One region of the Streptomyces sp. NPDC088252 genome, then DNA from elsewhere that is predicted to be linked to it. Evidence: riboswitches for the same ligand, from Rfam matches in the RefSeq annotation. Region 1 holds a riboswitch; each other region holds the start of a gene.
The links. A riboswitch is a leader RNA that binds a small molecule or an ion and turns the genes downstream of it on or off. The one in region 1 is predicted to bind cyclic di-AMP.
Positions count from the first base shown of each region.

Region 1 (5,373 bases):
TCCGGCCACGGTCATCGAACACCTGATCAACACGGCCCGTACGTTCATCTTCGACACGGGACTGGCACCGGCCGCCGCAGGCGCCGCCCTGGGCAGCCTGCGGCTGCTCGGCCGCGAGCCGGAGCGCGCCGCCAGGGCCCGGACCGTGGCCGCCGCGCTGTACGAGGGGCTGACGGCGGGCGGACTGACCGCCGCACGCCCCGACGCGGCCGTGGTCTCGGTGCGGGCACCCTCGGCGGAGGCGGCTGTGCGCTGGGCGGCCGACTGCCGCACCGCGGGCATCGCGGTGGGTTGCTTCCGGCCGCCGTCGGTGCCGGACGGCGTCTCCCGGCTGCGGCTGACGGCGCGGGCGGATCTGACCGACGAACAGATCGCCACGGCGGTGGCGGTCGTGCGGCGAACCGCCCCCGTCGGCCGGCCCTGACGGCCGATCGACCGTTTCCGCCGACCGACCGTTTCCGCCGACCGACCACCTCTGTGGGCGGTCGTGCCCGTCAGCCGGCCGAACGCCGATGCAGGCCGGAGACGAAGGTGGTCCAGGCCTCCGCGGAGAACCGCAGTGGTGGCCTGGACACGTCCTTGGAGTCCCGCACGGCCATGCGCCCGTGACCGAACGGCGCGGCTTCCACGCAGTTGTTCATGCCCGTGCTGCGGCTGCTGCGCCGCCACCGTAACTCGTGCTGTGCGAGGCAATCCGACATGACGCCCCTCTCGGGCAGTCCGGGGTCACCGACCGTCGCGGTCGATCGCGGCGATGAGGTCCAACGAGTGCTGCGGCGACAGCGCATGTGCCTGCATGGTGCGGAAGGCCGAGCTGTACGCCTCAAGGTCTTCTTTCCGCTCCAGGTAGAGGCTACTCGTCAAATGGTCGAGAACTACCACGTCCAGATCAGAAGTGTTCGGAAATGAGAAGATAACGAAAGGCCCGGTGAGGCCGGCGTATCCGCCGACCGAGAACGGCAGTAACTGGAGTTCCACATGGGGCAGTTGAGCCACCCGGGCCAGATGGCGCAGCTGGTTCCTCATCACCAGGCGCCCGCCGACCTCGCGCCGCAGCACCGCCTCGTCGAGCACCGCACTCAGCCGCAGCGGCGGATCGGTCCGCAGCACCCCCTGGCGGGCGAGCCGCACCTCCACCAGGGAGTCCAACTGGCCGGCGGGTAAACCGTCCAGCGAAGCCCGGGTCACCGCGCGTGCGTAGTCCGCCGTCTGCAGAAGTCCCGGCATCACCGAGGTCTCCAGGGTCCGTGCGGTCCGCGCCTGCGACTCCAGACTGATGAAGTCGCGGTACTGCGGAGGAATCAGGCCGCGATAGGCATGCCACCACCCGGTGCCGCCACCGCCCGCCGAGCCTGCCAGCGCCTCCAGGAGCGTCCGGAGCCGGGTGTCGTCCACGCCGTACGCGTCCATCAGTCCGGCCACATCGGCCGGGCGCACCCCACTGACACCGGTCTCGATCCGGCTCAGCTTGGACTGGTGCCAGCCGAGCCTCCGCGCGGCGTCCCGACTGGTCAGTCCCGACGCGTGGCGCAGCCTCCGGAGCTCCTCCCCGAGCTTGCGGCGTCGTACCGCAGGGCCGTAGTGCATGCGCGGCCTCCCTCCCTCTCGTGCCGAGCGGACAGTGTGGCGCCCGCATCCGGTTTCGTGTGGCGGGGTTCACCGCATTGAGCGACAGATATATGCATATCTTGGTGGATCGCCGTCGGGGAGGGCAGCATCGATGGCAATCTGGCGCGAAGCGCAACCGGGACCGATCCCGCGTCGGTCCGGGTGGGAAAGGGACGGCTCGCCATGGCAGACCATCAAGAAGCAAGCCTCACTCTGCCGAGCGATCCGGCCTCGGTTTCGGCGGCCCGGAAACATGTGGTCCGGATGCTCACCGAATGGGGCCTGACCGCCGACACCGAGTTCGCCGACAGTATCCGCCTCATCGTCTCGGAGCTCGCGACCAACGCCGTCCAGCACACCTTCGGGCAGTCGCCCACCTTCGCCGTGGACCTGAGACTGGAGCAGGAGGAACTGCTGTATCTGGGGGTGACGGACAGCCACCCGCGCTGGCCCCGTAGGCTGCCCGCCGCCGTTCAGCAGGACAACGGGCGCGGCATGGTGATCATCCGCTGTCTGGCCAAGGAGTGCGGCGGCCGGCTCACCGTCACGCCCACCGCCGACGGCGGCAAGACGGTCTGGATCGCGCTTCCCTGGAGCATCCCCGTGCAGGGCTGACCGAGGGCGGGAGCGACGCACGGCGCGCCGCGTCGGGCCAGGTGACCGCCCCCGCATCAGTGACGGGCAGGTCAGCGACACGGGACGGTGCACCGCCGGCGAATCGCGGCCGGAGGACGGCCAGGATCCCCCGGACGGGTCAGCCGACCCGCCCGTAGTAGACCCTCTTCGTCCAGATCTTCTCCAGCCGGACCACCGCGCCGGTCCTCGGCGAGTGCCAGATCTTGCCGTGGCCGGCGTAGATCCCCACGTGGTAGACGCTGCGACCGTAATGGAAGAAGACCAGGTCGCCGCGTTTCCTGTGCTTGGCCGAGACATGGCGGGTCTTGTTGTACTGCTGCTGGGCGGTGCGGGGGAGCTTCTTGCCCGCCTTCTTGAACGAATAGACCGTCAGCCCCGAACAGTCGAAGCGGTTGGGGCCGGTGGCCCCCCACCCGTACGGCGACCCCTTCTTCGACGCGGCGATGTTCAGCGCCTTCATCGAGGGAGTCGCCGCCTGGGCCTCCGGCGTGGCGCCCGGGGCGAGCATGGTGCCGCCGACGGCGGCCAGAGTCAGAACCGAGGCCGTACCGGCCCGGACGAGCAGAGACGGGACATGAACCTGCGCAGCCATGCGCAACCCTTCGTCAGCCGCCTGTGAAGGATGACCTGTCGGGTTCGGGCTGGCGAAGTTGCCCGGCCGCGCTCGGCGGCTTCACCCCGAGGGTCGACCGGTGATCCGGTCGACCCGTTGTGCTCGGGTCCTCCACTCCTGCCGATCCACTTCTGTCGACCAGGCATCCGGACGGCGGCAGGACTCGGCGTCCGCCCGGACCGCCCCGTCGCGGTGGCGGGGGCTTGTCGTCCCAGGGATCTTGACTCACCGACTGCCGGATTTCCGAGAGGAAACAGCGATTTGTGAGGCTCCTCACGACTGACCCGTTCGGGTGGGGGTGACGAATTCGGGGGCCGGGGCGCTCACCGGGACCCGGCCCGTACCAGCGGTGGAATCATTGATTCCGATCACTGGTCATCTGAAAAACGCAAGTTGAGATATCCCGCGCGAGGGGGGCTTTCTACGCCGAACGAGCGAGGTATTTCGATGTGCCCACCGGGCGTGTCATGTACGGGAGTTGGCCGAATCCCGGCTGCTGGTGGGGTCGCGGGAGCCGGCCGGACCCCGGCGGCGGGGCCGGCGGAGGCTGATCAACTCGGCGGAGCGGGGGGTATGGTGACGCGTCCGGCCCGTCGCTCCCCGTCCAGTACGCGCAGGGCTCGCGCCAGGGTTCCCGTGTGGATCTGCGCCTCGCCGCGTTCATGCATCGACGCGAGGGCATCCCGCAGCGCGCCCGCCCGGGCCACCAGTGCCTGCGCCGCGCGCAGCGCGCCATAGGTGTCGCTGCCGCGCGCCGGATTGATCCGGCCCAACTGGTCGAGGACTTCGAGGTAGCGGTCGATGAACTCCCCCTCCGCGCGGGTCAGTGCGGGCAGTTGTGGCAAGTGTGGCGGCTGCACCGGGCGTTCACCTCGTGCCGTGCGGGGGGAGTGATGACTTCCGGTTCTGCGTGAGGTGGTCCACCAGGCCGTATGCCTTGGCGCCCGGCGCGTCGAGAATGAGGTCGCGCTCGATGTCGGTGGCGATCTGCTCGGCGCCGCGGCCGGTATGACGGGCCAGCAGTGTGATGAGCATCTCGCGGATGCGTTCCAGTTCCCGGGCCTCGATCTCCAGGTCGGAAGGCCGGCCCTGCACCGGCTCGCTGAGCGCGGGTTGCTGAACGACGACCCGGGCTCCCGGCAGTGCGTGCCGTCGGCCCGGAGTGCCCGCGGCGAGCAGTACCGAGGCGCAGGAACCGGCCTGGCCGAGGCAGAAGGTCTCCACGTCGCAGGTGAGGTACTCCATCGTGTCGTAGATCGCGGACATGGCTCCGAACGAGCCTCCGGGGGAGTTGATGTAGAGCGAGACGGGTCGGTCCGGAGCGTCATGTTCCAGATACATGAACTGGGCGATCAGGTCGTTGGCCGCGGTGTCGTCGACCGGGGTGCCCAGGAACACGATCCGCTCGGCGAGCAGCTTGGAGTACGGGTCGAAGGTGCGGGTTCCGCTGGTCGTGCGCTCGGTGAACTCGGGCAGTACGTAGCGGGCGCTGGGACGGAACAGCATGGGTGATGCCTCTCCTCCGGGTCTGTACGCAGTCCGCGTATCGGGGTCCGTGCGGGGCCTGCGCGAGTTTCTGTAAAAAATGTACAGGACGTACAGAAGGTTATGATGGCTCTATGACGGTGCGCCAGTTCGCGCCCGCGACGGACGGAAGCCAAGGGGGAGGGGTCGATGTATGTCGGAGTACCACTTTTCCGTGGACGGGGACTCGCCGGGACGGGACCTGCGCCAACTCGCGCAACGGCTCCGCCAGGACACGGCGATCAGGACCGGCGCAACTCTCGCCCTCCGGCCAGCGCCCCCTGCCGAGGGCGAGATGGGCACGACCCTCGACGTCATCGCGCTGATCCCCCCGGCCATCGACGCCGGTCGTCACCATCGAGCGCAATGGTGTACGGGTGACAGTGGACTCCGGTGATCCGGCCGTCGTCGCCCGGCTCGTCCAGGCGCTGGAGAGCGAGTAGCCGCCGGATGCCGCCTCCCCGCCCGGAATCCTCACGGGTGGTCCTGGTCGGTGTCGCGGACTATGACCACCTGCCGCCTCTCCCGGCCGTCCGGAACAACCTTGCCGCGCTCGCCCGGCTTCTTCACCTCAGCCCCAGGCTGGGGCCTGCCGTCGGGGCATTGCACGGTCGTCGCCGACCCCAGGCAGCCATCCGAATTCATCGGCCCCGTTCGAGGGGCGGCCGCGGAAGCTACTGACACCCTGCTCATCCACTACAGCGGGCACGGTCATCCCGATGACGAACTGCGGTACTCGGACTCGGTCACCGGCTCCAGGCCGGACGAGCCGTGGACCCGCCTGCCGTATACACGGCTCAAGTCCGTGCTGATCCAGACTCGGGCGGAACGCCGGGTGGTGATCCTCGACAGCTGCTTCAGCGGGCAAGCCCACGGGCTGATGGTGGACGCGGCCGACACCCTGCGGGTCCAGGTAGCGACAGCGGGAGCGGTGGTCATCAGCTCCGCCCGCCATGACCTGCCCGCGATCGCGCGCATTGGTGAAACCTACA
Region 1 is NZ_JBIURS010000009.1:156,191-161,563, forward strand. Features, by position in the region: gene ACIOHC_RS20350 (8-amino-7-oxononanoate synthase) at 1-424, shown strand, start outside; gene ACIOHC_RS20355 (DUF397 domain-containing protein) at 495-701, opposite strand; gene ACIOHC_RS20360 (helix-turn-helix domain-containing protein) at 727-1,587, opposite strand; gene ACIOHC_RS20365 (ATP-binding protein) at 1,792-2,223, shown strand; gene ACIOHC_RS20370 (C40 family peptidase) at 2,363-2,836, opposite strand; cyclic di-AMP (ydaO/yuaA leader) riboswitch at 2,840-3,012, opposite strand; gene ACIOHC_RS20375 (hypothetical protein) at 3,409-3,717, opposite strand; gene ACIOHC_RS20380 (ATP-dependent Clp protease proteolytic subunit) at 3,725-4,360, opposite strand; gene ACIOHC_RS20385 (hypothetical protein) at 4,536-4,778, shown strand; partial or broken gene ACIOHC_RS20390 (caspase family protein) at 4,887-5,351, shown strand.

Region 2 (5,373 bases), on a different contig from region 1:
CCCTGGTGTGTCCCTCGGGCGACAGATGGAGCCGGTCGTCGTCCCAGGCGCGCCTGTCCTGAACGGACCGCAGCGACCACAGGTCGAGGACCGGGCAGTCGTAACGGTCGGCGATGGACCGCACATGGGCGGTGTAGGTGGCGATCTTGCCACGCAGATGGCGCAGCACGGGAACGCCACGGGTGTCGAAGCCGGTGGTGACCAGGACGGTGCCGACCGATCCGGTCAGCTCCGCGACCGCACGCTCGAAGCGCTCGGCGACGTCGTCGGGGTCGGTGCCGGGCCTGATGATGTCGTTGCCGCCCGCGCAGAAGCTGACCAGGTCGGGTGCGAGCTCCTTGGCGCGCGGCACCTGCTCCTCGACGATCTGGTCCAGGAGTCGTCCGCGTACGGCGAGATTGGCGTACCTGAAATTCCCGTGCGCGGAGCCTTCGGTGTCCGTCGCCGTACCGGGGTCCGGGAGCTGGTCCGCGAGAAGCACCGCGAACCGGTCCGCCCAGCCGACAAAGGTTCCGTCCGGGCCGGGGTCGCCGACCCCCTCGGTGAAGCTGTCGCCAATCGCCGCGTACGACCCGATGACACCATGTCGGTTGATGACGCCACGTTGATTATTTCTCGAATCGTCTGCCACAAACGCTTATCCTGCACCGCCGAATGTGACCTACGCGACCGTAATAAGGGGTTGACGGGTGGTGAGATAGGCCACCCGGTCAGGTTTTGGTAAAGGGGGAATAAGCAGAAGGGGCGGTGCGCTGCCGCGCACCGCCCCTTCTGTGCGGCTCGGGTCACCCCCAGGGCCTGTCGTCCGGATCACGCCGGGCTCGCGTGCCCGGCACGCCGATCCGGCCCGATCCGGACGAAGGACGCCGGTTGTTCAACTGCCCGGCTGTTCGGCTCAGACGTAGATGCCGTGCGAAGCCAGGAAGGCGATCGGGTCGATGTCCGAACCGTACGCCGGGCCCGTGCGGACCTCGAAGTGCAGGTGCGGTCCGGTGGCGTTGCCGGTGGCGCCGGAGAGCCCGATCTGCTGACCGGTGCTCACGGACTGGCCCGCCGAGACGGAGATCGAGGACAGGTGACCGTACTGCGAGTAGTGGCCGTCGGCGTGCTTGATGACGACCTGGTTGCCGTACGCGCCACCCCAGCCGGCGGTGACGACGGTGCCGGAGGTGATGGCCTTCACGCTGGTGCCGGTGAAGACGGGGAAGTCGATCCCGGTGTGGCTGCCGCTGGACCAGTTGGAGCCGGAGGCGCGGTAACCGGTGGTGTGGTTGCCGGGAACCGGGTGGGCGTAGCCGGAGCCGCTGCTCTGGGCGGCCGGGGCGGAGGTCTTGGACTCCTTGGCCGGGGCGGACTTGGCCGGGGCGGACTTCTCCACGACCGACGAGGGAACCGAGAGGGCCTTCGAGGGGAGGGCCGATCCCGCGCCGGCGCCGGTGGCCGCGTCGTCGGCCGACGCCTTGCCGCCGAGCGTCAGCTTCATGCCCGGGAAGATCAGACCGGGGTCGTTGCCGACGACCTCGCGGTTGTCCTGGTACAGCTTCTGCCAGCCGCCCTCGATCTTGTGCTCGGCGGCGATCTTCGACAGGTAGTCGCCGGAGACGACGGAGTAGGTCGTGGTGGCGGCCTGCTGCTGCGCGACCGGCTGGGCCGGGGCGGCATGCGCGGCGATGGAGGCGGACTGCGCGGCGGCGGCCGGGGCGGCCTGTTCCGCGGCGTGGGCACCGGTGGCGCCGAGCAGCGGCAGCGCGATGACGGCGCCACCGGCGCCTGCGGCGGCGACACCACGGGCGATGACGCTGGACTTCGTACGACGATGCTTACCCGATATGGGCATGGGGTGTTTCCTCTCCGGCGCCTACGAGGTGAGCTGTCGGGTTCGGGCTGGAGATGCCCGGCCGCGCCGAGCGCGACTTCACCCCGAGCCGGCCGGATTTCTCCGATCGGCGGCCTACCTGGTTCCCCCGCTCCTGCCACACGATGAGTGGGTGCGAATTCCGGACGGCGGCAGGATTAGGCGGTCCGACCGGATTGACGGCGACCGTAAGCGAGTCGGGACGGCGAGAACAAGCCACCGGTTCCGCACCGGAATCCGCGCCGAGAATTCGACGCGGAATTCCGGTCACACTCCGTGGATCGAGGATCTTGAATTTCCGCGCCGCGCACGGAATACCCGACCACCCCGCCAGCACACACCGTCACGGATATGATCCCGCTCACGAGAGGGCGACCATCCACCCGACAAACAGTGCGAGTTCGGGGTGAATCTACGCATTACGGACACATCACGTTCATCGCTCGCGCCGCAGCCTCAGTACCCCCGCGTCGAGATCCCCCTGAAGCCCGGTGTGCAGCCCCTGGTGCAGCAGCACCGAGCCGTGGTGCACCGCCCCGGTGTCCAGGCAGGTGTACATCGCCGCGGGGTCGAGCCCGCGCAGCCTGAGGGCCGGGGGCCGCTCCCCGTACCTCTGCGCCTCCAGCCACATCAGGACCACGCTCTCCTCCCCGTGGACGTACTGGAGCGCACTGAGTCCGCCCCGCGGGGCGCGCAGCCGGTACAGGGAGCCGTGCTGCACCACCGGCCGGATCTCCTTGTAGAGGCCCACCCAGTCCCGCGCCTCGGCGAGTTCGCCCTCACTCCATTCGGTGAGGTCCCCGCCGACCCCGAGCACACCGGCCATCGCGCTCACGAAGCGGAAGCGCAGCGAGCTGACCCGGTCGTTGAGCTGGACGTTCGGACTGTCGGTGACCCAGGCGGCCATCACCCGGGCCGGATGGATCTGACCGAAGCCCTCCTGGATGGCGAGGCGGTCGAGCGGGTCGGTGTTGTCGGAGGTCCACACCTGGTCCGTGCGGGACAGAATCCCCAGATCGATCCGGCCGCCGCCGCCCGAGCAGGACTCGAAGGCGACCGAGGGGTGCGCGGCCCGGAGTCGGTCGATCAGCGCGTAGAGGGCGTGCACATGCTCGACCCAGAGCTTCTGCGGATACTCCTCGCCGGGCCAGCCCGCATCGGTGAAGGAGCGGTTGAAGTCCCATTTCACATAGTCCACGGGCGCGCTGGAGAGCAACGTGTCCAATTGCTCGTAGAGATGGTCCCGCACATCGGTGCGGGCCAGATTGAGCACCAGCTGATTACGGAACTCGGTACGCGTCCGGCCGGGGAAGTGCTGCACCCAGTCCGGGTGTGCGCGATAGAGATCGCTGTCGGCATTGACCATTTCCGGCTCGACCCAGATGCCGAACTGCATTCCGAGACCGTGCACTTCGTCGGCGAGCGGCTTCAGCCCGCCGGGGAAGCGGGCCGGATTCGGCGTCCAGTCCCCGAGCCCCGCCCGGTCACTGGTGCGACGGCCGAACCACGCGTCGTCCACGACGAACAGTTCGACACCCATCGCGGCGGCCCGCTCGGCGAGGGCGCGCTGCTGCTCCTGCGAGATGTCGAAGCCGGTCGCCTCCCAGGAGTTGTAGAGCACCGGCCGCAGACTCTCGGCGTCCGGGATCACATGGGCCAACTGCCAGGTGTGCCAGGCCCGGCTCGCCCCGCCGAACCCCTCCGCGCTCCACAGCCCGGCGAAGACGGGTGTGACGTAGGACTCCCCCGGTCCGAGCAGCAGCAGCCCGGAGTCGTCGTAGCCCGCGCCGCCGGTGATCTGCACGAGCCCGTCGGGGAGCCGCTGTACGGAGATCCGCCACGACCCGGACCAGCCGAGCGCGCATCCGTACACCTCTCCGCTCTCCTCGGTCGCCGCACCGTCGGCATCGAGTGCGACCCACGGCAGGTACTGGTGGCCCGTATGGCCACGCCTGCTGGAGATGACGCTTTCGCCGTACGTCAGCTCCGCCCGTGCGAGCCGGGACTCCGCCGCCCAGCGGCCGTGCAGCCGGCTCAGCCGCCAGCCGTCGCGGGCGGGCAGCGCCCAGGCGGCGGCGTCGGCGCGCAGCAGCTCCAGCGGCGGGCCGTCGGGCCCGGCGTGGGCGACGGTGGCCCAGCGCTCGATCACATCGGAGTCGTTCCGCATCCGGTAGTGCAGCGTGAGGGCGAGCCGGTGCGCGGAGTCGGTGAAGCCGATGCGGAGTTCGTCCCCGTCCACCACGGCATCGGTGAAGGCCCACTCCGTGCCACGGACCTCGGGGGTGCGCACCGAGAGGGCCGGGCGGACGAACCGCGGGCCGCCCTCCACGGGATACTCCTCACGGCCGTCGAGCCAGGACTCGAACCCCCTGGCCGGTGGTTCCGGCGCCGCTGCCAGGGCCTCGGCCGCGGCAAGGGAGATCCGCGGTCCCCAGTGGAGATGGAGCAGTTCGTCCCGCTCGGTGATGCGCAGTGCGTAGCTGCTGCTCGCCCCGGTGAGCAGCCAGGTCCGACCCTTGTCGCCAGTCTCGATCATCGCTCCCCCACATTCCAACAGTTCCGCACATCATCGACCATCGTCGGGCAGGCGGGCAACGGTCTCGCGACGAAATTCACTGGACGGATTCACCACCGGAGCACGGAGGTTCACGAGGTATCGACAAGGAAAGGCCGAGATGATTGCCTGAGGAATCAATGTCGTATCGTCGCGGAAGTGACCTTGTCGGCGACTCGCGTCGACGCCAGACACCCCAGGAGTCCCTGTGACGCAGCAGTTGCCGCAGATCCCGTCGACGGAACCCGAACTGGCAGGTGTCCGCAATTTCCGCGATGTGGGCGGACTGCCCACCGCGGACGGCCGGCGGGTGCGGTACGGACGGCTCTTCCGCAGTGGTCACCTCGCGCACGCCACCGCCGAGGACGCCGCGTTTCTCGGCGGTCTCGGTCTGCACACCGTCTTCGACTTCCGCAACGCCGCCGACCACCGGCTCGACGGCCTGGACGTGGAACTGCCGGGCGTACGCAACGTGAGCATCCCGCTCTCCGACCCCGCCGACGGCGCCGAGTTCTGGCAAATGGTCCGCGACGGCGATCTCGACCAGCTGCGTTCGCTCCTCGCCGACGGCAAGGGGACGAACCGGATGATCGCCTCGTACCGCTCGATCATCCTGGACCGTACCGCCGAACACAGCCGGGTGCTGCACGCCCTGGCCGAGGACAGCGTTCCGGCGTTGATGCACTGCGCGGCGGGCAAGGACCGGGCCGGTCTGTCGATCGCGGTGTCGCTGCTGGCGGTCGGCGTCGAGCGCGAGGCCATCGAGGCCGACTACCTCAAGTCCAACGACGCCCACCGCCGCTACCGGGTGCGCCGCAGCGACACCTCGGCGAACGGCATGTCGCCCGAGGTGATGGAGCTGCTCAACCCCCTCTTCGGCGCCCACGCCGCCTATCTGGACGCGGCCTTCGCGACCATCGAGGAGACCTGGGGCAGCACCGACCGCTATCTCTCCGAGGGGCTG
Region 2 is NZ_JBIURS010000027.1:4,795-10,167, reverse strand. Features, by position in the region: gene ACIOHC_RS36465 (SGNH/GDSL hydrolase family protein) at 1-631, opposite strand, end outside; gene ACIOHC_RS36460 (LysM peptidoglycan-binding domain-containing M23 family metallopeptidase) at 896-1,837, opposite strand; cyclic di-AMP (ydaO/yuaA leader) riboswitch at 1,841-2,001, opposite strand; gene ACIOHC_RS36455 (alpha-galactosidase) at 2,292-4,391, opposite strand; gene ACIOHC_RS36450 (tyrosine-protein phosphatase) at 4,618-5,373, shown strand, end outside.
Region 2: it holds a riboswitch for cyclic di-AMP, as region 1 does, so the genes downstream of both, ACIOHC_RS36460 (LysM peptidoglycan-binding domain-containing M23 family metallopeptidase) here and ACIOHC_RS20370 (C40 family peptidase) in region 1, are expected to answer to the same signal.

Region 3 (5,373 bases), on a different contig from region 1:
CGATGAAGTTGCCGCCCGCCGCGGCGTAGGCGTCCAGCACGGCGAACGACTGCGCCTCGTCGGCCGTCCAGCCGAAGACGTTGCCGCCGAGGGCGAGCGGGAAGACCTGAAGATCGGAAGGGCCCAGCTTACGAAGAGAAGTCATGTGTGGATCAACGGATACCGGCGGGTCCGCTATTCCGGCAGCCGGCCCTTCGGGCAGGCCCGTATCCGACCGGCAGCCCTGACGTCGGGGGGAGCGTCAGGGCTGCCGGGGTTCAGCGGCCGGCGAACCGGCTCGGGTCATGTGGGCCGCGAGGCGGCCGGCCGATCAGGGGTTGAGGCCCTTGCCGCGCAGCCAGGCCATCGGGTCGATGCCCGTACCGGCCGGGGTGTGGACCTCCAGATGGAGGTGCGGGCCCGTGACGTTGCCGGTCGCGCCGACCCGGCCGATGGTGTCACCGGTCGTGACCTTCTGGCCGACACTGACACCGATCGAGGACTGGTGGCAGAACCACAGCTCCGTACCGTCTTCGAGCTCCAGCACCGTGCGGTAGCCGTATGAACCGGACCAGCCGGCCGACTTGATCGTGCCGCTGTGTATGGCCTTGATCGGGGTACCCGTCGGCGCCGCGAAGTCGAGGCCGGTGTGGTAGCCGGAGGACCACATCGAGCCGGCCTCGCCGAAGGTCGAGGTGATCGTGTACGAGGTGGTCGGGATGGCGTAGCTCGCGGCGAGCTTGGCGAGCCGCAGGGCCTCCGCCTTCTTCTTGGCCTCTTCCGCCGCCTTCTTCTTCTCGGCGGCGACCTTGGCCTCGGCCGCGTCCTGCTGCTTCTTGGCCTCGGCGGCGGCCTTCTCCGCAGCCGCCTTCTCCTCGGCGGCCCTGGCCTCGGCGTCGGCGGCGTCCTGCTGCTGCTCGGCCTGCTGGAGGATACGGGCACGGAGCGCCTCGCCCGCGTCCGTCGTGCCCCGCTGGGCCTCGGCGGTGGTGATGCCGGCGGTGGTGAGCGGAGCGGACGCGGCGACGGCCTCGGCCTTGTCGGCTTCGGACTCGCCGGAGAACAGGGAACCCACGCCGGGAAGGGACTTGGCGTCGGGCAGGTTGTCCGCGATGGAATCGGGAAGCGAGATGGAGACCGCCGGCTTGCTCTGCGCGGTGGCCATGCCGCCCGCGCCGACCGCCGCGATGACGCCGACCCCGAGCACGGTGGAGCTACGGGCAAGTCCGTTGCGCTGCTTGGCGACGCGGTGCTTGCCGCGCACGGGGCGGACGGACTCCTCGGTGGGGTTCCACTCCTCCCGGCTTCGTTCGGGCTCACCGCCGCCGTCGGCGCGAAATCCCCTGCGGAGCTCTGCCGAGTCGCCGGGCCCGTGCAACTCACCGGACCCGAACTCACCGGTGAAGTCGCTGCCCGGCTCGGTGCCGTAGCCGGTGCCGAACGCCGTTCCCGGCTCGGTGCCGTAGCTGGCGCCGAACGCCGTTCCCGTCCCGGCGGTTGCGTAACCGGCGTCGGAAGCGAAACCGGGGCCGTACCCGAGGCCGTAGTCAGAACCGGAGCCGAAGTCGGCACCCGGGGCGAAGTCGGAGGTGAACCGCGCGGGGGCCTCGGGGGCAGGCTTGTTGGACGCCACTTGGGCGCACTCCTTTCCTTCCTTCTCGCCTACCGGGTTAGCTGACGGGTTCGGAGCAGGAAGGTCTCCTACGGGCGCCTCTGCCTCTCACGAGACACAGGTGTCCGATTCACCCCATGTAGGTGGTTCCCCGGTTCCCTTGCGGAATTCGGCGCTCGCGCACGGTGCCGCCACTGACGACGGCTGGGACGACCGCGCTGCGTTATCGAACGTTAATAGACACCCGGGCCCGATTCCAAGCTGTTCCCACTGATCGTTCCGGTCTTGGCCTGGACTTTACGTGACATAACCGGGTGGAATCGGATGAGTTGAGCGCCCCTCAGCCATTACCCGGATTCTGACGTTGCGTCAAATGTTATGCGGAGCGGTGCGCTTCGGTTACGGACGGTGGCATGCCGCGCCCCGGGCTCCGCCCGGTCCGCACCACGCACCCGCCCCACCCGTCACATCGTGTCCAGTCCCACGATCTTCACCGTCCTGCGCCGGTGCGGCTGCCCCTCCGCGGGACGTACGACCGCGAGCAGTGCCATGTCGTCGGTCGTCTCGCCGCCCGTGTGCCGCCGCACGTCGTCGGTCAGGGCGGACAGCAGTTCCTCGGGTCCCGGAAAGATCCGCCCGCGCAGCCGCGCCGCCGGATCGTAGAAGACCCCGTCGACGTTCCGCGCTTCGGAGAGGCCATCGGTGTAGAGGAGCAGGGTCGTCCCCGCCGGCAGATCCCATTCGTCCGCCCGGTCGGGCCACACCCCCAGATCCATCCCGAGCGGCAGCGCGGGCACCGATGGCCCCAGAACGTCCAGCGCCCCGTCCGGATGCAGCAGGATCGGCTCGGGATGGCCGCGGTTGACGATCCGCACCCGCGACAGCCCGGACGGGATCTCGGCCAGTACGGCGGTGGTGAAGCCCTCGACCGCGTCCAGCCCGCCCCGCCCCGTCCCCTCTCGCGCCAGCGCCCGCTCCAGCCGCTGCGCCACGCCCTCCAGCGAACGCTCCTGCTCGGCCGCCTCCCGGAACGCGCCGATGATCACCGCCACCGACTCCACGGCGTCGAGCCCCTTCCCCCGTACGTCCCCGACCACCAGCCGCACCCCGTGCGGGGTGTCCGCCACGGCGAACAGGTCGCCGCCGACGAACTCGTCCGCCTGCGCCGCCACGTACCGCGCCGCCACATGCAGCCCGCCGATCCGGTCGGACGGTTTGGGCAGCACGGCCCGCATGGCGGTCTCCGCGATCACCCGCGCGGAGGCCAATTGCTCGTTGCTGCGCCGCACGACCCCGTTGATGACGACCGCGAGGACCGACACGGTGACCAGGGTGAGCAGCTCGATCAACGGCACGGCTCGCGGCAACGTGTTGCTGTGCAGCCGCAGCGTGATGATGGCCAGGATCGAGGCGACGGCCGTGAGGATGGTGCTGGACAGCGAGAAGAACGGCGCGGCGATCAGCGGCGCGGCCACGAACAGCGGAATGGCGGTGAAGGTCGGCGGGGTGAGGAAGTCGAACACCAGCCCACCGATGATCATCAGGGCGGGCAGCGCGCGGACGAACCGCCTGGTACGGACACCGTCCCTGGCATGTCTGCCGCGCCGCTTCAGCCGCTTCCACACCTGTGGTCTCCTGCCCGGTACGCGCTCGGCTGCGGACGGTGCCGCGCCCCACCCCCAGGCTCACCGGACCAAGGGCGCGCGGCGACTCCTCATCGGCCAATGGGGGTACGCACGTGGCCCGGCTCACACACAGCCCGTCCTGCCCCTTCACAGGGCCGAAGGGCCGACGACCGGTCACCGGTACCCAGGGACCGGCGGCAACAGGGGGAAATGATTCGGACCCGGCACGCATGCAGCGTGCCGGGCCCGAATCATCAGTAGCGGGGACAGGATTTGAACCTGCGACCTCTGGGTTATGAGCCCAGCGAGCTACCGAGCTGCTCCACCCCGCGTCGGTGAATACAACTCTACGGCATGTCCGGCGCGCTCATGACCACTCGGCGAATCTCCCGCGTCCCGCCCCTTCGGCGCGGCCCCAAGGATCAGTTCGTCTCGGTGATACGGGGAGTGGCCTTCCCGTCGACCGCCGGTGACTTCATCGGACTCGCGCCGCGCTGCAGCGCATGGAGGATCGCCAGTCCCTGGCCGACCACGCCCGCGGCCATCTCATTGACACCGCTGGTGCCGTTGAGGACGGTGAGGTCGGCCCCCGACATGCCGCGCGCCGCCGCGTCGGCCAGCGCCGGCAGGTTCTCCACGATGCGGTTGGCCGCGATGAGCTCCTGGTTGCCGTCGCGCAGCGAGGTGGCGCGCACACTGTTGGCGTCGGCCTGGGCCTGGGCGATGGTCCGTTCGGTGTACGCGTTGCCGTCGGCCTCGAACTTCACCCGGTCCCGGGCCGCCTCGGCGAGGGTGCGCTGACGGTACGCCTCGGCGTCCGCCGGACGTCGGACCTCCGCTTCGAGCCGTTGCGCGGCGAGCGCGGCCTGCCGCTCGGCCAGCGCGGTCTGCTCCTCGATGACCTCGTGCGAGGCCTGGGCCTGGGCGAGCGGTCCGGCCTGCGCGGCGCGGGCGTTGTACTGCTCGGTCTCGGCGTGGAAGCCCGCCCGCTTGATCGCGGTGTCACGTTCGTACTCCGCCTTGAGCGCGGCGGCCTGCTGCTCGCGCTGACTGGCTTCCTGGTCGGCCTTGGCCTCGGCGATCCGGGCCTGGCTGGCGACCGCGGCGGCGTGCGGGGCGGCGAGATTGTTGATGTAGCCGGTGGCGTCGTCGATCTCCTGGATCTGGAGCGCGTCCACCACGATGCCGAGCTTCTCCATCTCGCCGTGACTGCCCGCGATGACCTCCTGCGAGACCCGGTTGCGCTCGCGGATGATCTGTTCCACGGTCAGTCCGCCGACGATGGAGCGCAGGTGTCCGGCGAAGATCCGGCCGACGAGCTCCTCCATCTGCTCCTGCTCCGTCAGGAATCGGCGTGCCGCGTTGGCGATGGACACGGCGTCGTCGCCGACCTTGAAGACCGCGACGGCCCGGACGTTGAGGCGGATGCCCTGCTGGGTCACGCAGTCCTCGGTGATCTCCGCCTCGCGCAGCGCCAGGGAGAGCATGCGCGCCTTCTGTTTGACCGGGAGCACGAAACTGCCGTGGCCGGTGACGATCCGGAACTGGGTGTCCAGGGTCTGCCCCTTGGAACCGGATATGAGCATCGCCTCGTTGGGGGCGGGAACATGCCAGAAGAACATCGGAAGACTCCTGCCGTATGTGACTGCTCGACGTGGGTGCGCCCTTGCTCCGGCTCAGGGCGGCAGGCGTTCCACGATCACCCCGCGCGCCGAGACCGAGTCGACGACAACGACGCGCACGTCCCTGTCGATCGACGTCGTCGACCATGCGGTGTAGGCCTCCGACCCGCCCCGTACGGCCACCAGCACTTCGCCCGGACCGTCGGGCGGGATCGGCACGGTGACGCGGCCGATCGCCCCGACCGGGCTCAAGGCGGACTCATCCGCCCTGTGCATGCGCCCTCGCGAGCGTCCCTGCGTGCGCCTGCCCGCGCCGCCGCTCGCGCCGCTCTCCGCGTCGCTGCTCACGCCGTTCACGCCGCTTCATGACCACGAGGCGACCCCGCCTCCTGGAGGCCGGAGCCTCCCTCGACGTTTCCACGGTACTCCGCGCCTGCCGCCCGAGGAGGGTCTCGAACACCAACGAGCGAGGGTGAATATGGGGTGATATGACTGATTTATCTTTCAGTCAGTCGACGCGATGACTCGCGGTGAT
Region 3 is NZ_JBIURS010000016.1:155,659-161,031, reverse strand. Features, by position in the region: gene ACIOHC_RS28955 (aldo/keto reductase) at 1-145, opposite strand, end outside; gene ACIOHC_RS28950 (M23 family metallopeptidase) at 311-1,357, opposite strand; cyclic di-AMP (ydaO/yuaA leader) riboswitch at 1,624-1,776, opposite strand; gene ACIOHC_RS28945 (PP2C family protein-serine/threonine phosphatase) at 2,056-3,216, opposite strand; tRNA gene ACIOHC_RS28940 (tRNA-Met) at 3,475-3,548, opposite strand; gene ACIOHC_RS28935 (SPFH domain-containing protein) at 3,639-4,838, opposite strand; gene ACIOHC_RS28930 (hypothetical protein) at 4,893-5,090, opposite strand.
Region 3: it holds a riboswitch for cyclic di-AMP, as region 1 does, so the genes downstream of both, ACIOHC_RS28950 (M23 family metallopeptidase) here and ACIOHC_RS20370 (C40 family peptidase) in region 1, are expected to answer to the same signal.